DNA from 3 places in the Paenibacillus donghaensis genome. Region 2 is predicted to be linked to each of the others. Evidence: riboswitches for the same ligand, from Rfam matches in the RefSeq annotation. Region 2 holds a riboswitch; each other region holds the start of a gene.
The links. Region 2 has a riboswitch for cyclic di-AMP ahead of B9T62_RS32150 (resuscitation-promoting factor). Riboswitches for the same ligand answer to the same signal wherever they lie in the genome.

Region 1: another riboswitch for cyclic di-AMP. It lies ahead of B9T62_RS26580 (C40 family peptidase); the one in region 2 lies ahead of B9T62_RS32150 (resuscitation-promoting factor).
Region 3: another riboswitch for cyclic di-AMP. It lies ahead of B9T62_RS13715 (APC family permease); the one in region 2 lies ahead of B9T62_RS32150 (resuscitation-promoting factor).

Annotation. Positions count from the first base shown of each region.
Region 1 covers NZ_CP021780.1:5,879,036-5,885,813, forward strand. The annotation lists gene B9T62_RS26550 (CD3324 family protein) at 156-419, shown strand; gene B9T62_RS26555 (phosphotransferase enzyme family protein) at 610-1,593, shown strand; gene B9T62_RS26560 (GNAT family N-acetyltransferase) at 1,596-2,204, shown strand; gene B9T62_RS26565 (DUF2785 domain-containing protein) at 2,448-3,278, opposite strand; gene B9T62_RS26575 (hypothetical protein) at 3,755-4,006, opposite strand; gene B9T62_RS26580 (C40 family peptidase) at 4,228-4,695, opposite strand; cyclic di-AMP (ydaO/yuaA leader) riboswitch at 4,700-4,831, opposite strand; gene B9T62_RS26585 (SDR family NAD(P)-dependent oxidoreductase) at 5,076-5,276, shown strand; gene B9T62_RS26590 (glycoside hydrolase family 43 protein) at 5,255-6,778, opposite strand, start outside.
Region 2 covers NZ_CP021780.1:7,088,062-7,094,839, reverse strand. The annotation lists gene rsmA (16S rRNA (adenine(1518)-N(6)/adenine(1519)-N(6))-dimethyltransferase RsmA) at 42-926, opposite strand; gene rnmV (ribonuclease M5) at 923-1,474, opposite strand; gene B9T62_RS32150 (resuscitation-promoting factor) at 1,652-2,842, opposite strand; cyclic di-AMP (ydaO/yuaA leader) riboswitch at 3,131-3,358, opposite strand; gene B9T62_RS32145 (TatD family hydrolase) at 3,556-4,326, opposite strand; gene B9T62_RS32140 (HD domain-containing protein) at 4,378-5,661, opposite strand; gene B9T62_RS32135 (AbrB/MazE/SpoVT family DNA-binding domain-containing protein) at 5,957-6,211, shown strand; gene rsmI (16S rRNA (cytidine(1402)-2'-O)-methyltransferase) at 6,419-6,778, opposite strand, start outside.
Region 3 covers NZ_CP021780.1:3,182,217-3,188,994, reverse strand. The annotation lists gene B9T62_RS13725 (DsbA family protein) at 19-750, shown strand; gene B9T62_RS13720 (disulfide oxidoreductase) at 747-1,214, shown strand; cyclic di-AMP (ydaO/yuaA leader) riboswitch at 1,418-1,575, shown strand; gene B9T62_RS13715 (APC family permease) at 1,701-3,518, shown strand; gene B9T62_RS13710 (iron-hydroxamate ABC transporter substrate-binding protein) at 3,849-4,874, shown strand; gene B9T62_RS13705 (FecCD family ABC transporter permease) at 5,054-6,115, shown strand; gene B9T62_RS13700 (FecCD family ABC transporter permease) at 6,112-6,778, shown strand, end outside.

The sequences.
Region 1 (6,778 bases), 1.2 Mb from region 2:
TCTTAAGCCGCTCTATGCAAAGTCTACACTTCAAACAACGGCGGTTGTTTGCATAGAGCTGATACCCGAAATCCGCCGCAGGTAAATCGCTTGTTTGCAGTAGTGACTTTGCTCCCTTACAAAGACTCAAATTCTTTATAAGGAGCGGAGCTATCATGAAATATGTAAATGCAGATCAGGTCTTCCCAGAGCCTCTGCTGAAGGAAATCCAGAAATACGTAAATGGCGGGATGGTGTACATACCAACCGCAGCACCCTTGCGCAAAAAATGGGGGGAGAAGTCCGGAAGCCGCCGTTATTTGAACGAACGGAATGCGGACATCCGGCTGCGGTTCTCCTCCGGAGAATCCATCGACCGGCTCTCTGAGCGGTTTGGCTTATCCGATCACAGTATCAAAAAAATTGTGTATCGCAAGTAGAAATGGCATCGCCGTCCTCTGAAGAGGCGGCAGCCGTTTCTGCCGGAAATAGAAGGCTAAAGAATCAGGTGGAGCTGCATCGGAATCCCCGGTGCGGCTTCTTTTTTGTAAGCAGACTATCGTTCTGAACCATTTATTATATATAACCCTGCTGAATCCTTCACTATAGTAATCATTAGGAGGTGAAGGGATGATAGATGTGCTGAAGGATGCAAGAAATGCCGCATTATCTGCCTTATTACACTATGACTTGGAATGGACTAACATCCGCTTTATTCAGAGTTCAGATACGATCACCTATAAAATAGAGACAAGCAGCACAGGCAGCTACCTGCTGCGGATTCACCGTGAACACTTGACCAAACCGGAAATTTGTTCTGAATTAGTCTGGCTTCAGGCCTTGAATCAGCACGATGCGCTGAAGGTAACGGAAGGTGTATTAGCCCGTAATGGCGAAAGTGTGGTGGAGATCGGCGATGAACAGGGACTGCGGAAGACGAGGGTCACGCTTATGCACTGGATCGATGGCGAACTTGCGGAGGAGCCGCTGTCAGTGGATTGTGTTCAACAGATCGGCAGGCTGACCGCCCGGCTTCATCAGGCAGCTGCTGTTTTCCTGCCGTTGGCCGGATTTGTGCGTCCCACGTATGATGCCAACCATTTTCGCAGACAGATGGTACAGCTGGAGCAGCACTATCCCTGCTTTTTGACAGAGAAAGCCTGGACTAATTATCGGAACGCCGCCGAATTGGTTCTCCAGGAGCTGGGGCTTATGACTCCCACGCCAGCGAATTTCGGTATGATCCACGCTGATCTGCATTTGGGTAATCTGGTGTTTGATCAGGATACCCCATATGCGATTGATTTCGCACGATGTGGATATGGCTATTTCCTATATGATATGGCTGCTGTATTGCTGGGTTTAAGCCCGGCGCAGCGACGGATGCATCTGCTGGGGTATAGCCAGATCAGCGCGCTGGATGATGATTATGTGCAGAGACTGGAGTGTTTTTTCATCATGTGTATGATCGAGAACTACGCACATCATGCCGCCGATCCAAGAGAAACCGCTGATTTGATAGCAGAACAACCTTACGCTCAGGCTTATCTCAGCTGCTTTCTGAGTCACCGTTCCTTTTTGTTTGAACATATCGAACCGTTGCAGGAGGATTAATTATGATGAATGTTAGGGTGAAAGTAACAGACCCCAAGGATGCTTATCTGATCAAAAATATGTATCCGCTCTACCTCCATGACCTGGCTGGACATTACGGGCCTGTGCCCGGACATCTGCCTAACCGCCATAGCATCTTCGAGGACAGCGAGGATTATGTAACGTTGCAGGATCAATATGACGTCCAGAATATCTGGTGGGAGAAGCCCGGCTGCCTGTACCCCCACCTGATTCTGGCAGATGATCTGCCTGTCGGCTTTGCCTTGATCGCCACTCCGCCGCATTGTGCTCCAGGTGTCGATTATTTTGTGAATGATTTCTTTGTGATGAACCCGTTCAGAGGTCAGGGTATCGCGGAAGCGGCGGCAGCCAGCGTGTTCGACAGCTTCAGAGGCAGCTGGCAGCTATTCACCAACCCGTCTGCAAAGAACTCCACCGCCCAAGCTTTCTGGCGCAGAACCGTCTCCAATTATACTCAAGGGCAGTACGAGGAATACCAAGGCAACACTTTTGATGGGGACAAGCTGGTATTCTCGTTTAGTAACCATCACAGCCAGGCTGCGGACCGAGGAGCCGCTATTTCCGCCGATTTAACCCTTTTAGCGGATTAACGGACTCAGAGAGCCCTTATTGTGCCCAAATCAGACCCATTAGCTGCCCAGATCAGCACATAAGGGCCCCTCGGTCCGTTAGCCTCCGAAAACACCCGATATCCAGCAAATAAGAGCTATGAGGTCCGCAACAATCATCCCTGTCCGCTAATGTCATGCTTGTACCGCAATGCTTCCTGTCCACAAGTGTCACTCCGTTTGCTGCAGCTCCCTCCTTAGTCATTTTGAGATGTTCCAGTCTCATCACTTCGTATTCTGTACGGCAAATTTGTTCAATGCAGCTTCGGCAGCAAGCAGCGCGGCTTCAAGAACAGGGCTGCGGGTTCCCTGTACTCTTCTGAAGTAGAGACAGCGGACCAAATTTTTGCTATTCACACGGGCGATTACCTGCTCTCGGCATTTCGGCTGGCTGGCGCATGCGGACAGACCGCCGATCCACTCCACCACCTGCTGCTCCGGTAGCAGTTCCTGCTCCAGCATGGTGTCCACGATGGTAGCGATCCGTTCCTCTTCTTCCTCAGCGAAGGTGGACAGACCATTGTGCAGCATGCCCTGAATAGCCGCAAGAATCTCCAGTTGCACAGATGTGTCACTTTCCGGACATTGCACCAGCTCATCCAGCGCATCTGCCGCATGAGCCGCACTGTGTGCCCAGCCTCCTTCAGCCACATAACCGCGCAGGTCCTTCTCTTCCCGGTAATAACGCAGTAATGCACCCTTCACAGCCAGGAATTCAGCAGGCTTCAGAATTGGCTGCTTCCTGTGGCGCATCAGAATTAAAGCTACCGGCAGCACCGCGAAGGTTCGCGTAAACACAGACGGACTCCCCTCGCTCCCGATCTGATAGAACAGATGCTGCTCATCAGTCAGCGTTCTGAGCAGGATGCGCAGCTCATCGTCCGTGAACTTTTGCTGTTCCATAATCCATTCATAGAAGGTAGGATAGATCAGATTATCGCGCAGCTCCGGCTCCGGGTCCCCGATATATTGCAGCATCAACGTCAGGAAGTCCTGTTCCCGCTCTCCCTCACGCAGGTGGTAGTGCTCGTCTTCGATACGTTGTAGGTCTTGCATCAGCTGTTCTCTGATGTTGCATGAATCCACACGGCTATCGCCCCTTAACTGCTGCACTTTAATGTCACAGCTTTTGGCAACTATCCAGCCATTCAGCCCATAGGAAGAAGATATCACGAAGTATTGATATTGTTCAGCAGTCAGCGTTGACTCCAATTCTTCGAGAGTATCATACATCTTGGGCCAGCCGTAGTTCTTTTGTTTGTTCAGCAGCTCTGTATTCTCTTTGATGAAACTAGGGATTCCATAGGCATCGATATCAAGGATAATACTTCCCGGCAGTTCCCCTTCAAACCAATGGCACAGCACTCCCGAGAAAACAATATCCGTATGCTCCAGCAATTGAGGATAGTCATACCTAGTATGCATAATGATTTGCTCAGCCTCATAATTCACTTCATACGACAGTATTTCATTATCATGCACTTGGGACATCTAATCTGAACCCTCCTGTTCTTTTACCAGCCAACCAAGAGCTAGAAACACCCAATCTTCCGCCGCTCAACCTTGTTGTTCGCCTGTTTATACATGTAATATTCCATATCCGTCAGATTGACCAGTGCCAGCCCTCTTTCTTCAATGACCGGGAGATCCACTTCCGCCTCCAAGAGCAGCAGCTTCAGCCCCTTGGCTTCCCATGAATATCTGTGATAACAAATTTCCGCATATCCCTCCTGCTTTCCTGCTCCAAGTTGTCTTTCGGGGCTAATTCTCTTCCCCTCTGACATTCGCTAGAACATCCCCCAAGGTTCAAACAACCTCTTTTTTTCATTTCAAGCTCCTTATTATCGCCTGTATTAACCACAGGCGTACCCTTCTATTATCGGCAAGTAATTTCTGTTACAACACGCATCCTGTCCAGAATCGAGGGTATTCTCCACAGAAAAACAGAGGTTGTCCCATCAGCCATATCGTGGCTGATGGGACAACCTCTGTTTCTCAACATACACTAATTCACCATACTAAGATAACTCTTTTGATCTACTACACGCCGAGCTGTGACATAACGATCTTTGTAGTATGTATCCGCCAACTTGCTTATTCTAACTCCCTTGCTGCTCGAGGAGTGAGCAAATTGATCATCGCCTAGATAGATGCCCGCATGAGAGATACCCGTACCCAACGTATTAAAAAACACCAAATCTCCTGATCGCAGGTTCTCTTTAGCTACTGGTGTCCCTACTTTGGCTTGAGATTGGGATGTGCGTGGAAGATCCTCCACATTAAACTTTTTCAGAACATACAATATAAATCCGGAACAATCAAACCCTATGGACGTAGTACCCCCCCATAAATACGGGGTTCCCAGTACCTGATTCACTTCACTTTCAAGGTTAACCTCACTTGCAGAGATACTTGGTGCAGCGGTTGTGAACAGAACTGCAGCTCCTAATAAAGATAAGATGACTTTCTTCAGAACCTTGTTCTCCCTTCAATGCCTACGGAGTTAGCTAAGGGTTCGGTTAAAGGTTCCCTATATTCTCTTACTCACAAGAATAATTCACCCGGAAATGGTTCCCCCGTTTTCAAATGAAACTCGGCAGTAGTTAATATTTTGTAACTAATTATACTTTAATAGAACTACAAACATCTGTCAATCTTCTCTCGAATTTCATCTAGTATCATGCCCTGTTAAGGCTTTCTACATAGATTTTCTACTATTTTAGAATTCAATCCTTTTATTCCTATTAAATCCTTTGATAATGTGCATCAGCAAAATAAACAAAAATGTAATAACTATCCTGGATATATTATCCTCAACGTGAATCCTTCTAACAAAAAAGCTTCCCATTTAGTATGGATATCGTGGCATATGAAAAATTCGGAGCATACTCCGCCGCGAAAGCGGGCTTAGAAGCATTAATGAAAACGGTGACCGTGGAAGAAGCTAAGCATGGTATTCTTGTAAACCTATTTGATCCGGGCAATTTGTGCTTAAGATCGTTTGGATCTGTTACAAATCTTTGGATAGCGAATTACTTATTCGACTCCACCTGAAACTGTTTGAAATCTGCATACCCACCTTCGGTGACTTCTGCAATAGCAAATAAACCAAACTTCGCACCTACCCAGCGATCCACACTCGCTTCGAATATTTCTGCGGGAACAGACTCGAAGCTTTCACCATCCATCCTGTAGGCAAAGTCACAATGAGCACCTTCTCGGACGTTTACATAAATATCCACGATGGTACCCTTCATCGGGGTTCGCCATATCACAGATTCCTCCGTCTGGTAACCGACCGTATAGATGAGCTCCCGTTCTTCCGTACCAGCGATCACCTTAGCTGCAAGTCGAGCATGCTGGTAACCAAATACGATTAACCCCGCCTCAGTTCCTCCAAGCATACCGGCAATATCCAGTCGGACAGTCGCTCGAAATGATAGTGCCGGAAATTTTTGTAGCAACAACTGTGGCGCATCATAGAACGTTGTCACATGCTGCGGGAGTCGATCTGCGCACAACCGCAACGTACCTTCGTGCGTCGGCAGTAGCCAGTTCGGTGAAGGATTAGCCTGCCACTGCCATTGCAAGCCAGGCCGTCCTTCAGTAAAATTGTCCGATGTTGCTGGTATCTCAATGGGATAAACAGCGCCAACATCTGGCTTCTGGAAGCAAACCACCGGCTCTCCGATGCCTGCGTTTTGGTTTATGCCCATAAGCGGCCAATTGTCTTCCCATACAACGGGCTGCAAATGAACGATGCGACCGTAAGCATTCTTATCTTGAAAATGAATAAACCAGGATTCTCCATTGATGAGTTCAACCCATCCACCTTGATGGGGCCCGTTTACCGGAGAATCGCCCTGATGAAGTGCAATCCGGTCTTCATAAGGACCGAACGGGAAAGACGCCCGCAGCACGGTCTGCCACCCTTCCGCAACGCCCCCGGCTGGAGCGAAGATATAGTAGTATCCGTTCCGTTTATAGAACTTTGGACCTTCCATCGTTGGATGACCTTCCGGATCGTTGAAAACAATTTCACCTTCGTCCAGTAGTCGTGTACCATCCGGAGACATCCTGCAGACACGAAGCTTGTGTCGGATTCCAGACCGGCTTTCGGCAAACGCATGAATCAGGTAGGCTTGACCGTCATCATCCCAAAGGGGACAGGCATCAATCAATCCCTTTCCTTCATGTACAAGATGAAGCGGTGTCCACTCCCCCGCTGGATGATCTGCAGTCGTCATAAAAATGCCTACGTCGGGATCGCCATAAAAGATCCAAAATTTCTCATCGTGGTAACGAATGCTTGGTGCCCATACACCTTTGCCGTGTTGTACACGGTCATAGTCAGGGAGCGGCATTTGTTTGATGGCATGATTGATAAGACGCCAGTTCACCAAATCCTTGGAATGGAGTATCGGTAAGCCTGGAATATGGCAGAAGCTAGAGGAGGTCATATAAAAATCGTCGTTGACACGAATAACATCCGGATCAGAATAATCTGCGTGCAAGACGGGGTTTATGTACGTTCCGTCACCTTGATCCGATATCCA
Region 2 (6,778 bases):
CTTTGTCCTCCGAATCATCGGGTTTGAAGACACCTCCTAGATCAGACGATTCCCGCAGCAAGCAGCACATCGCTTAAGGTGGCGTATTCCTGAAGACTGAGTGTCTCCCCTCGTCTTACCGGTTCTATCCCTGCTTCAGCCAGTAGAAGCTCCAGACGCTCGCGCCCTTCATTCGGGAAGTACCGTGCCTTCAGATTGTTCGCTATCGTCTTGCGGCGCTGCGTGAAGCAGGCCTGCACCACTTCGAAGAAATGCTTCTCATCGGCAACCTGTACCGGCGGCACATCTCTGACCTTCAGACGGATAACCGCAGACTCCACATTCGGCTCAGGAATAAATACCGTACGCGGCACAATGCAGACCAACTCAGGTTCGCTGTAATACTGCACGGCAATACTGAGGCTGCCATACTCCTTGCCTCCAGGTGACGCTGCCATACGCTCTGCAACTTCCTTCTGGATCATGACCACAATGTTCTCCAGCGGCAGCTTCTCCTCCAGCAGCTTCATCAGAATCGGTGTGGTGACGTAATAAGGCAGATTGGCAACCACACTGACCTTGTCCACAGTGGCGAAGTCCTCGGCGAACAGCTCCTGCAGGTTGACCTGCAGCACATCGTCGTTGCGGACCTTCACATGAGGATACGGCGCGAGAACATCACGCAGAATGGGAATCAGCCGCCGGTCGATCTCGACAGCCGTTACATGGCCTGCCGCCATCGCCAGCCGTTCGGTAAGTGCTCCGATCCCGGGGCCAATCTCCAATGCGCCAGAGACTTCAGTCAGTCCGGCCGCATCAACAATTTTATCCAGAATGTTCTGGTCAATCAGGAAATTCTGGCCCAGGCTCTTCTTGAACTTGAAGCCGTAGCGCTGAATGATTTCCTTCGTGCGTTTGGGGGTTGATATTTCTCCATTGCCACTCATGAGGTAATGCCTCCCTGATCAATTTGTGCGAGAGCCCCGGCAAATTCCTCCCGCGTAATTCCAAACATCGCCAGCCGTTTGTACAGCTGCTTGCCGTTGCAATATCCAATGCCCAGCAGATTGCCGAGCGCCATTCTTCTCTCAGCCGCACGGGCGTGTACAAGCATCCCTGCTGCCATAAGATCCTCAATCCCAATCAGGGCGGGTGCCCCTTCAAAAGAGGTGTGCACATGCTCCAGGGCATGGCGGATCGCCTCAGGCGAGGCGTTCTCAACCCCGATATCGCCCTTGCGGGTAGCCTCCTTCTCCGGGATAAAAGCATGCTTGCAGCCTGGAACCTTCGACGAGACAATCTTGCGGATACGTTCTCCCGCATGATCGGGATCGGTCAGGATAATAACTCCTCGGCGCTCCATAGCCAGTGCGACCTTTGCGATCACAGTCCGGTCCACTGCCGATCCGCCGGTCTCAATGGTGTCTGCCTCTACCGCCCGCTTAATGGCGATGGTGTCGCTTTTGCCTTCAACGACGATCAATTCCTTGATCAATGGGTTAACTCCTCTCAAAAACGCAAAAAGAAGAGGATTCGCTCCTCTTCTTTTTGGCTAAAGAATGTATAAGTGGTGAGCGGTTGCTCCGTGATCTCTATAAGAGATTTGGCGTCCATAGTTGCTTTCACCACTATAGCCTATCAACCGAAAATTTGCAAAAGGATGCTGCCAGCCTTAGTTAAGTTCAGGCTTCACCGGACCAATAACGTAAACGGTACGCGATTTGCGACCAAAGTTGCGGGCTTGGCTGAGTGAATCATAATAAATATCCACTTTATGGCCTTTAATGGCACCGCCTGTATCTTCTGCACGGCGGAATCCCAATCCTTCGATATACACCCACCAGCCGATAGGTATTATTCTAGGATCAACGGCAATAGTCCGCCCTTCCGTTACACGTGTGCCGGAAGCCGTGCGTGTTCCAATGCCTGGCTCTTCTGAAGAGTATGCCGTCATCGAGACATTCTTAATCACTTTTTTGTATTCAAAATCTACGCCGGCTTTACTGGTCACATTATTGCTTTTCTCAGAAACCTTGGCAGTCTTGGTTTTAGCTGTGGAAGTTTTGGTTTTGGTTTGGGTTTGGGTTGCAGTAGCTGTTGTAGCAGCCAGGACAGGCACAGGAATTTTTTTGGTTCCGATCGCGATAACCTTGTCTTTGGTTACGGTCTGAACTTCTTTACCAATCATGCGCATAGAGGCCAGTTCTCCATCTTGGTAGATCTTCTCAATATGCTGAATCATGACACCTGGTTTACCTGCTTGTGCGACTCTTACTGTACCCTTTGGGAGGGAGGGGTCTGCGGTCTTGATGACCCGAAAAGGCAGGTTTGTTGTCCGCTGAACGGTTTGCTTGTTGATGCGGAGAATTGTAATCTCCATGTTGGCGGAAACTGAAGTCTCTAACGAAGGGAATATCTTGTCATCGCCATCAACGGCTATGCCAAACTTGCTGATAGCCTTACCGATGGTATCCTCGGTGGTATGCAGCACCTTTGTCGTTCCGTCTGCAACAACACTAAGCTGCTGCGCACGGTTAATCATGACGCGATCGCCATCTTGTATTTCATCACTCAGACCCAAAGATATTTCATCATGCGGCTGCAGCGAAATTTGTTCCTTGGCCAGCACATCGCTAAGCAGCGATTCACGCGTCTCCAGCGTTTGTACATGACCGTCAATAATTACAGAAATCTGTTTCGTAGTGCTCTGACCGTGTACATAAAGCAGAATAATCAGCGCGATCAGAATTGAGAATGCGCCGGCAAGTGAAAGTACGCGAAGATTCACCTGCTCCCACCGTAAAGCGATAGACTTGCTGGATGATTGCGAATCATGGGATACCTCTGGTTGGAATACACCCATTCTCTCCATCCTCCTTACATAGCCCCGTCGTCCAATGTATATTCAAGTTGACTGAATCGTGTTTGACGAAACTAAGTTGAGATTGTCACAGGATACGCAGCCTTAATTGCCTCCGCGTCTCCTGCTCATGGATCGCCTGCCCGGCACAGTTGCCCCCACAGCTGTTATATAACAGTATGCAGGGTTCATTCACAGTATTCAAAACAAAAAAAGCCTAAAAAGAGTTCTTGTGAGGACTCTTTCGTGGCTTCTCCGTGTATCGAAATACGGAATGTTTATGCACGAGGTTTCCTCTCTTACTTGCGCTTACGGGGTTAGCTGTCGGGTTCGGACGAAAGAGAGACGCCCTATCTTGGGTCACCCGCTCACGGCGGTTGCCCTTAAATTCACCCCAAAGACCACGTGAAGAAATCAAATAGTGCCTGCGGCAGTACGTGCTGTACTCGATGTACGGACATGCGGCAGCGCATTATTGGTTCCCCCGTTCTCCTGACGGAGACTCAGCGAGACGATTCATGATCAGTGGCTGTCACAGTAACAACAGTTCACTGCACTGAAAAGATGATATCCTGTTTTGATACATATTGTAAAGCACGATTCAAGCACGTTTAAGCAGATTTAAGGTTAAAATATTGTAATATTCAGGTGTTTTATTGTTAAAAAACATTAATATATCGTCTATACTCCATTTTTCAGCTATTTTTCTCCTGATTTCAGACAATTCCAAATCGTTCCAGTGCGTTCGCATAGGTAATTTGGGCCAATTCCTCCCATTTCATCCCTTTAATTTCCGCCGCAGCCTCTGCGACCAATTTCACATAAGCACTCTCATTTCGTTTGCCTCGGAAGGGATGCGGAGTCAGATATGGGGAGTCGGTTTCGATCAATAGGCGGTCCAGTGGAGTCTTCGCAAGCACCTCTTTAGGCACTCTTGCGTTCTTAAACGTAATCGGCCCTCCGAAGGAGAGATGGAACCCCAGATCCAAGCACATTTTCGCAGTCTCCCAACTGCCGGAGAAGGAGTGCATGACGCCGCCAACCTCATTTGCTTTTTCCTCACGGAGAATTCTTACGACATCCTCATGCGCATCTCTGTCATGAATACAGATCGGCATTCCCAGCTCGCGGGCCAGACCAATTTGTTTACGAAATACTTCGTGTTGCACTTCTTTCGGGGAAGTGTCCCAGTAATAGTCCAGACCGATCTCTCCAATCGCTACCACCTTCTCATGCTTGCAGAGCGAGGCAATCCATTCAAGGTCACCATCCTTCATCGTAACCGCATCCTGCGGGTGCCAGCCAACGGCTGCATAAATATGTTCATACGTTTCCGCAAGCTTCATCGTGGAAGGTATGGTTTCACGGTTAAATCCAATGTTGATCATTTTGCTGACTCCGGCTTCTGTCGCCCGGGCAATCACTTCCTCCCGGTCCTCGTCGAATTGTGGAGCATCCAGATGGGTATGGGTATCAAAAAGAAACATATTTTTCCTCTCCTCACTTGATTTTCATGATGAATTCTATATATTTTTGGATTATTTTGCGAAGATTTCGGCAATGGAATCGGGCAATCTGGTAAGGGCTTTCTTTACCTTATCCTGCGGGAAATACAAATGATATCTTCCCCGGTGAATCCCGCTGATTGACCGTACGATATCCGAAACCTCCGAAATTTCCCTCAGTCGTTCATGCCGGTCAAGCAGCAGAATCTGCTTGCTGTCGAAACCCTCTCCCGGACGGAAGACATCATAAGGTAAATCTGTCGGATAATCAATTTCCAGGTCATATTCTGCATTTAATCCAGCCAGCTTAAAGCTGCTGCGGATGGCTTCAATCATGTCAGGGTCAAGATTCTCCATCTCTACATATTTATACAGTTTACGATGAATAAACCTGCTGCACAAATCGCTCAGCAGCTCGTCTCCCTCCAGTGTCCACTGCATAAAAGCGGTCTGCACCAGTGCTTCATCAAGCATCAGATATTGTTCTACACTCAATTCTGAGCAGAACAGGTCTGCAAGCGGTTCAATCATGAAACGGAAAGCGTAACCTTTCTGCTGCAGCTCCTTAGCCCGGCGGAAGATCTGGCGCAGAATAATTTCCGAGCTGCGGGTCACCGGATGAAAATACACCTGCCAATACATTTGGTACCGTGACATCAGATAGTCCTCGATGGCATGCATACCGGATTCTTTTACCACCACACGCCCATTGTAGGGACGCAGCATTCTCAGAATACGGTCGATATCAATCGTTCCATAATTGACACCTGTATAATGTGCATCGCGCAGCAGATAATCCATTCGGTCCGCATCCAGCGGCCCTGATACCAGATTAACCACTATTTCATGTTCATAGGTTTTGGAGATCACCGAAGCCACCTTGCGCGGGAAATCGGCTTCTACATCACGCAGGATCTCCGTAATCTCCGTGTTCTCCAGAATGATCCGGCAGGTCCAATCTTCATGGTTCATCTCAAAAGCTTCTTCTATAGAATGAGAGAACGGCCCGTGGCCCAAATCATGAAGCAATGCGGCGCATAATGTAAGCAATCTTTCCTCCGGCATCCAATCCTTGTACCCGCTCCGCTCGAACTGGGAAATAATACGACGGGTGATCTCATACACCCCAAGCGAGTGGGAGAATCGGCTATGCTCAGCCCCATGAAAGGTCAGATAGGACGTTCCCAATTGGCGAATCCGTCGCAACCGCTGAAATTCTTTGGTATTGATCAGACGCCAAATAATGGTGTCCTGGACATGGATATAATTATGAACCGGATCTTTAAATACCTTCTCCTCCGTGAGTGGCTGCTTCATTATTTCAACTCCTTTTGAATATTTTGTTACACAGCAAACATATTTTGATATATAATAAAAGACGTTGTCGTATAATGTCGAATATTGCTGAATTCATTCTCTGTAAATCGACATTATCCCAGGACAGTCTAATGATTCTTATATTGGCCTTTTATTGCAAGAAATCAAAATTTCTCTTTAATCTGTTACGAAAAAGGTTGACTGTTTTGGGAATCGTTGGTATTATAAAAAACATAAAACAGTGAACAATGTCGAATAATGACGTTTTTGATCATTGAGAGGAGTAACGATAGCTATGATGAAATCAACAGGTATTGTGAGAAAAGTAGACGAGCTGGGACGGGTTGTTATTCCGATTGAATTGCGCCGCACTTTGGGTATCGGTGAAAAAGATGCGCTCGAAATTTACGTGGACGGTGAGCGGATCATGCTGAAAAAGTACGAGCCTGCTTGCATATTCTGCGGCAATGCCGAGAACGTGACCTACTTCAAAGGTAAAATTGTTTGTCATGAATGTATTTCTACTATCCCTACCCCTGTGACAAACTAAAATAAATAGTATATAATAGGAACTAATCAAATTGTTAATTCTAACCTTATTATATCTCCTTGGCCCCCCGCTCCCGCGGGGGGTATTTTTTTTAAATATAAGAATTTATATGTTTCACGCTACCCATTCTCCTTCTATTTCTCGCAGAAACGGATACCGCCTCTTTCAGAGGGCGGCGAAGAGCCGTTTCTACTTGGGTAACCAATATTATGAATTACTTTTATCAAGCAGCGCGTTATAGACATCCCGCTTCGCCAGCCCGCGGTCGGCGGCTGTTTTCTTCATCGCCTCTTTACGGGACAGCGCTGCGTTCTCATAATGGGCCACATGCTCCTCCAGGCTCAGTTTCTGCCACCAGGCTGACTCTGCCTTCGCCGCTTCTTCCTTGCTCTCTCCCTCTACCACAATCACATATTCGCCAAGTGGCGGATGCTCCTCCAGCCAGGCAATGCATTCCTCAATGGTTCCGCGCAGAAATTCCTCATACCGCTTGGTCAGCTCACGGGCCAACACCACCCGCCGGTTGCCAAAAGCCTCCTGCAGATGCTGCAGCGTCTTGCCAACGCG
Region 3 (6,778 bases), 3.9 Mb from region 2:
GACAGAAAGGAACCATCCTTGAGCAAAACAAAAAAACCACAAGTCCAGGCTCCTCAAAAGAGCAAACAGGAGATCCGCCGAGCCCAGCAGGAGCAGGCTAAGCAAAAAACGAGGCTGCTCATTATCGGTTCAGTGGCCGTTGTAGTCATACTCTTTGTAGCCCTCTTCATGCTTACCTCTAGGGACAAGGTAACCAGCTTCAATTATGATGAGATGCCGCGGCTCGGCAGTGCGGATGCGCCGGTCAAGATTGTCGAGTTCGGCGATTACAAATGTCCGGCCTGTTCCCAATTTGCCGGTCTGATTAAACCTCAGCTTGTCCAGGATTATATTGATCAAGGCAAGGCATCCTTCCATTTCGTGAACATGGCCTTCATTGCTACCGATTCGACAACAGCCTCCTTGGCAGCCTTGTCTGTCTATCATCAGGACAACGAAGCCTTCTGGAAGTATTATGACGCCCTCTATGCCAATCAGGGAGCAGAGGATGTGGAGTGGGCTACTGCGGATTATCTGGTTGAGCTTGCCAAGCAGCTGGATCTGGGAATTGATCTGGAGCTGCTGCGCAAAGACATTGATGAGCATACCTACGTGGATGAACTGGACAGAGATATTGAGCTGGCCAAAGACAAAAAAGTTTCCTCTACCCCAACATTATTTATCAACGGAGTGAAGAGCGATAAGGCGTTTGATGCAGCCGCGCTGTCAGCCCAGATTGATGCCGCCCTGGAGAAGGCGGGAACGAAGTGAAGAGCTTCAGTTCCTTCTGCCGCCGCAATGCGCTCTATCTGGCCTGGTTCGTCTCGCTGGTTGCTGTAGCCGGCAGCCTGTACCTCAGTGAGGTGCTGAAATACGAGCCCTGCAAGCTGTGCTGGTTCCAGCGGATCTTTATGTATCCGCAATTGTTTCTGCTGGGCATCGCTACATACCGGGGGGACAAGCGGATTATCCCTTACGTGCTGCCGCTGAGTATTATTGGCGGCAGTATCTCACTGTATCATTATGCAGAGCAGAAAATCCCTGCCCTCAGTGAGGTGCTTCCCTGCACCATCGGTGTTCCCTGCAACCAGGATTATCTGAATCTGTGGGGATTTGTAACCATTCCGCTGCTGGCCCTGATCGCCTTCACTCTGATCACGATTTTGCTGTTGATGGGACGCAAGAGCGATCACGTGGAAACGGATGATAATTCTGAACAATTGATGAATGATTAAGCGAATATTTTTAGTTAAAATTGCAGTCGTTTCCCTAGAAAAACACGGGCCGAAGGGCTAATGAAAGATAATGAAAGAGAATGAAAGAGAGTAACCTACAGGATGATCTATTTGCTCCTTTTGGTACTTTTTTCATTCTTTTTTCATTTATTTCTCCGCTTTACGGAAGGCGGGTTGTAGACTAATATTAGACCTTGTGAGAAGTTGAATATGCGCTGAATTTTCCGCAAGGGAAAACGGGGGAACCACACTTGGCCACAAGGGCCAAAGGGGTGAATCGCAAAGGTCTAGAGGACCGGACCGTAGGGCTACCACAGCCCGAATCCGCCAGCTAACCTCGTAAGCAAAGGTGGGATAATGACCATGCCGTAAGCATGCGGATCATTTCCGTAGGCTTATTTTTGTGCCTGAATTTATGAAATCCACCAATGAAAAGTGCGCGCGGTAACACCGTTTCAACTCACCAAGAGAGGAACTGTTTCTACAATGGTAAGCAAGGTAAAGCGACTATTGATCGGGCGTCCGATGAAGTCGAACGAACTCGATCATGAAAAGTTATCCAAGGTTAAAGCTCTGGCTGTTCTGTCCTCAGACGCACTCTCGTCAGTGGCGTATGGTACGGAACAAATTCTGATTGTGCTGGTAGCGGCAGGCTTCACAGCTATCTGGTACTCGTTGCCCATTGCTATAGCCGTATTGGGCCTGCTGGCTATCCTGATCTTCTCCTACCGGCAGACGATCTTCGCCTATCCGCAGGGCGGGGGCGCCTACATTGTCGCCAAAAACAATCTGGGGATTCCCACAGGCCTGCTGGCCGGAGGCTCGCTATTGGTGGACTATATTCTGACGGTTGCGGTAAGTGCTTCGGCGGGGACGGATGCGATCACCTCGGCTTTTCCAAGCCTGCATAACCATACGGTGCTGATCGCAGTGACGGTTATCCTGCTGCTGACGATCATGAACCTGCGCGGTGTTACCGAATCGGCCTCTTTCATTGCTATTCCTGTATATTTGTTTGTTGTGTCCATCTTTGTATTGATTATCTCCGGTGTGTTTAAATATTTGACCGGTGGTGCCCATGCCGACGTGCCCGAGATTGGGGCTGCGGTGTCCAACGTCAGTCTGTTCCTGCTCTTGAAGGCGTTCAGCTCCGGCTGTTCGGCGCTTACGGGTGTGGAGGCGATGTCCAATGCGATCCCCAACTTCAAAGCACCTGCGGAGAAAAATGCCGCCAAAACGCTGATGATTATGGGAGCCATTCTGGGGCTGATGTTCACCGGGATCACCTTGCTGGCTTACTGGTACGGTATCATGCCGAATGAGAAGTCTACCGTGATCTCACAGATTACCGAATCCACCTTCGGGCGTGGTGCTTTGTATTTCTTCATTCAAGCGATTACTGCGGTAATCCTGTTCCTGGCGGCCAATACAGCCTACTCGGCGTTTCCGCTGCTGGCCTTTATGTTTGCGAAGGATAAATATATGCCGCATGCCTTCATGGTGCGCGGGGACCGGCTGGGCTTCTCTAACGGGATTATTTTCCTCGGTGTGTTGTCTGCGCTGCTGGTGGCCGCTTTTCACGGAAATACTGAAGGGCTGATTCCCTTGTACGCGGTTGGAGTGTTCATTCCCTTCACATTGTCACAGCTGGGGATGATGGTCCATTGGTACAAAAAGAAGCCGAAAGGCTGGCAGCAAAAATTCGTCGTGAACACAATCGGCATGCTGACGACCTTGACGATTACACTTATCTTTATTATCACCAAGTTCTCCAGTGTCTGGGTGGCCTTCATCTTCCTGCCCGCTGTCATGTTCGTGTTCTACCGCATCCACAGCCACTATATGAATACGGCAGATGAGCTGCGGATCTGTCCAGCTACCGATAAGCCGATGATTAAGGGCAGTACGGTAGTAGTTCCTGTTGCGGGTGTGACCCGTGCGGTGCTTCATTCCATCAGTTACGCCAAATCGCTGACGGAGAATGTAGTTGCAGTCTATGTAGGCTTTGATGAGGAAGAGATCTGCAAAATGGAGCAGAAGTGGGAGGAGTGGAACCCCGGCGTCCGGCTGATTGTGCTTCGTTCACGGTACCGCAGTATTCTGCGCCCGCTGGTGAAGTTCATCGACACCGTGGAATGGAAGACAGCGACCACCGACCACATTACGATTCTGATCCCGCAGTTTATCACCAAACACTGGTGGCAGGCAGTGCTGCATAATCAGACCAGCTTGTTTATCCGCTCCTATCTGATGAACCAGAAGGACATTGTGGTCGCAACCGTGCCTTATCATTTACACAAGTAGAAACGGCTACGCCGTCCTTTTGAAGGACGGGGCGTTTCAGCGAGAAATAGAAGGACAATTTATAGCGTGAAACATATAAATTCTTATATTTCAAATAAATCGTTCCTGATTGGCGTTAAGGCGGTCTCCTGAAGTAGGGAGCACCGCCTTTTTCTCTTCTTATGAAGGGAAATATGCAGCCATAGATGAAAGATGAAATTTTGTTTTATGCAAATTTATTAATTTTTATGTTGACATAGATAATGAGAATCAATATCATTTAAGAAAGTGAAGCGGAGGACAACCAACCTTTGACTGACCATGGATGTAAATAAATAGGAGGGGTACTTAATGTTTTTGATTAATAAAAAGGGATCGGCCAGCACTAAGGTAGCGATTACAGCGCTGTTGACAGCCATGCTGTTCTTATCCGCTTGCGGGAATAACAACGCCGGGAATGCAGCTAATGCGGGGGCTACAACGGCTCCAACGGCCGCAGCAGCGACAGAAGCTCCAGCAGCTACGGAAGCTCCAGCCGCTGAGCCTCGGACAGTAACTGATGCGATGGGGCATGAAGTGACCATCCCGGCTAACCCGCAGCGGGTGTTGGGCTCTTATCTGGAGGATTATCTGGTAACGCTTGACGTGACCCCGGTCGCACAATGGTCCATTACTAAGGGTGTTCAGGATTATTTATCCACAGAGCTTAAGGATATTCCTGCTATCAGCTACGATCTTCCGCTGGAGGCAGTTACCAGCTTCACTCCGGATTTCATTCTGATCCAATCGGAAGCCCAGGTGCAGAACGGCCTCTATGATCAATTAAGCAAGATTGCCCCTACCTATGTGCTTGGAGATGAGCTGAACAATGACTGGCGTAAGCAACTGCTTAAGATTGGCGAGCTGCTGAACAAGACAGCCGAGGCTGAGCAAGCGCTCAAGACATACGACGAGAAGGCTGCCGATGCCAAGGAGAAGCTACAAGCCTCCATTGGCGATGACTCTGTAGCCGTATTATGGCTGGCATCGAAGAGCTTCTTCATTGTAGATGCCACACGCAGCAGCGGGGCTGTCCTCTACAACGACCTTGGCGTGACTATGCCTAATCTGGTGACAGATATTCCGGAAGAGACCAGAACGAACTGGAACGCGATATCGCTGGAGAAGCTGTCTGAACTGACAGCGGACCATATCATTCTGGTGAACAGCGACAAGACCGAAGGTGCCGAGATCACGAACAGTGACATCTGGAAGGCGATCCCTGCCGTCAAGGCCGGCCATGTGCATGAGTTCAGCTCGAAGACCAGCTGGCTCTACAGTGGAGCCAATGCAGGCTCTAAGATCATTGATGATACGCTGGCCAGCTTGGTGAAATAAGAACACTGTAATGTGTGCAGGTCCAGTATCCCTGGTGGATATGAAGACCTGCACCTTTTTTTAGCGGATTATTCCCTGAACCGGATTGTACATCAAGAGATTATTTGCGATAATGAGAATGATACTTGTTATCATCTGAAGAATCTAAGGATTGGTTGCTTATGAATAAGGAGACGAACATGGTCCCAGCACCGGATTACACAGACACCACAACACAACCTGCAATGGACAAACCCTTGCAGGCACGCCCGGCAGCGGCCCTCACTATTCTCATTCTGGGGCTTGCTGCCATAGCATTTGGCCTGGCGGCTTCCGTCTCGGTGGGAGCTGCCGATATTAAGCTGGCTACCGTATGGGAAGCGGTATTCCACTTCAATCCCGAGGCGATGCAGCACCAGGTGATCCGGACTTTAAGAATTCCGCGCGCGCTGGCCGGAGCATTGGTTGGTGCCTGCTTTGCTGTAGCGGGGGCGATCATGCAAGGCATGACCCGCAACCCGCTCGCAGACTCCGGCCTGCTCGGACTAAACGCCGGGGCAGGGGTAGCCTTGGCCTTGGTGTTTGCCTTTGCTCCCGGACTGCCGTTTACGTATCTTATGCTGTATTGCTTCCTGGGGGCCGCAGTCGCGTCGTTAATTGTATTCGGCATCGGGTCCATGTCCTATAATGGGCTGACGCCGCTGCGGCTCACGCTCGCCGGAGCGGCTGTAAGTTCCTTGCTGCTGGCGCTCAGCCAGGGCGTAGCGATCTTGTTTCATCTCTCACAGGACATCGCCTTCTGGCTGGCCGGAGGTATTGGCGGCGCCAATTGGACACAGCTGAAGATCATGGGTCCTGTTGTGGGAGCAGCCTTGCTGGCCGCTCTGATGTTGTCCCGTTCCATTACCCTGCTCAGTCTGGGCAGAGATGTGGCCGCAGGCTTGGGGCAGCGCACAAGGCTGGTACAGCTTGGCGGTATGATTGTGGTCACTGTTCTTGCCGGAACTGCTGTAGCAGCGGTAGGGCCGGTTGCTTTTGTCGGACTGATTATTCCGCATATCACTCGTTATCTGGTAGGGGTGGATTACCGCTGGATCATTCCTTGCTCCGCCGTACTGGGCAGTCTGCTGATCATTCTCGCCGATATTGGCGCAAGAATGATTAATGCCCCTTATGAGACACCGCTCGGCGCTTTGATCGCGATCATTGGCGTTCCTTTCTTCATTTATCTTGCTAGCAAGAGAAGGGGAGGAATATCATGAACGTTGTCACCATGGCTGCGGTGGAGAAGCGCCGCCGCAAACGGGGAGCAGCGATTCTGTCGCTGCTGGGCCTGCTGATAGTCATCATGTTCATTGTCAGTATGAACACGGGCTATATGCGGCTGTCCCCGCTGGAGGTGCTGCGCACCTTAACCGGTGCAGGCACAGCTCAGCAGCAGCTGATCCTGTTTGATTTCCGGCTGCCCCGGATCGTCATATCGCTGCTTGTTGGTGCCGGGTTTGCCGTTTCCGGCTGTATCCTGCAGAGCCTGTCGCGTAATGCGCTGGCAGAGTCCTCTACCCTGGGCATCAATGCCGGTGCCGGGTTCGCCGTACTGATCTTTATCTCTTTCTTCCCGGCCACTACGTCGGCTCCAGTGTTCGTTCTGCCGCTGCTGGCGCTGGCCGGGGCTGCTCTGACGGCAGCCCTGATCTATGTTCTGGCCTTCCGCAGGGCGGACGGCCTGTCGCCCACCCGGCTGATCCTGATCGGGATTGCGGTTACGGCGGGAATCTATGCCTGGCAGCTGGTGCTGTCCCTGAGGCTGGACCCGCGAAATTATCAATTTGTGGCGACCTGGATCGCCGGCAAGATCTGGGGCGGAGACTGGAAGTTTGTGCTGGCTCTGCTGCCCTGGCTCTTGGTCCTGCTGCCGTTCGCCA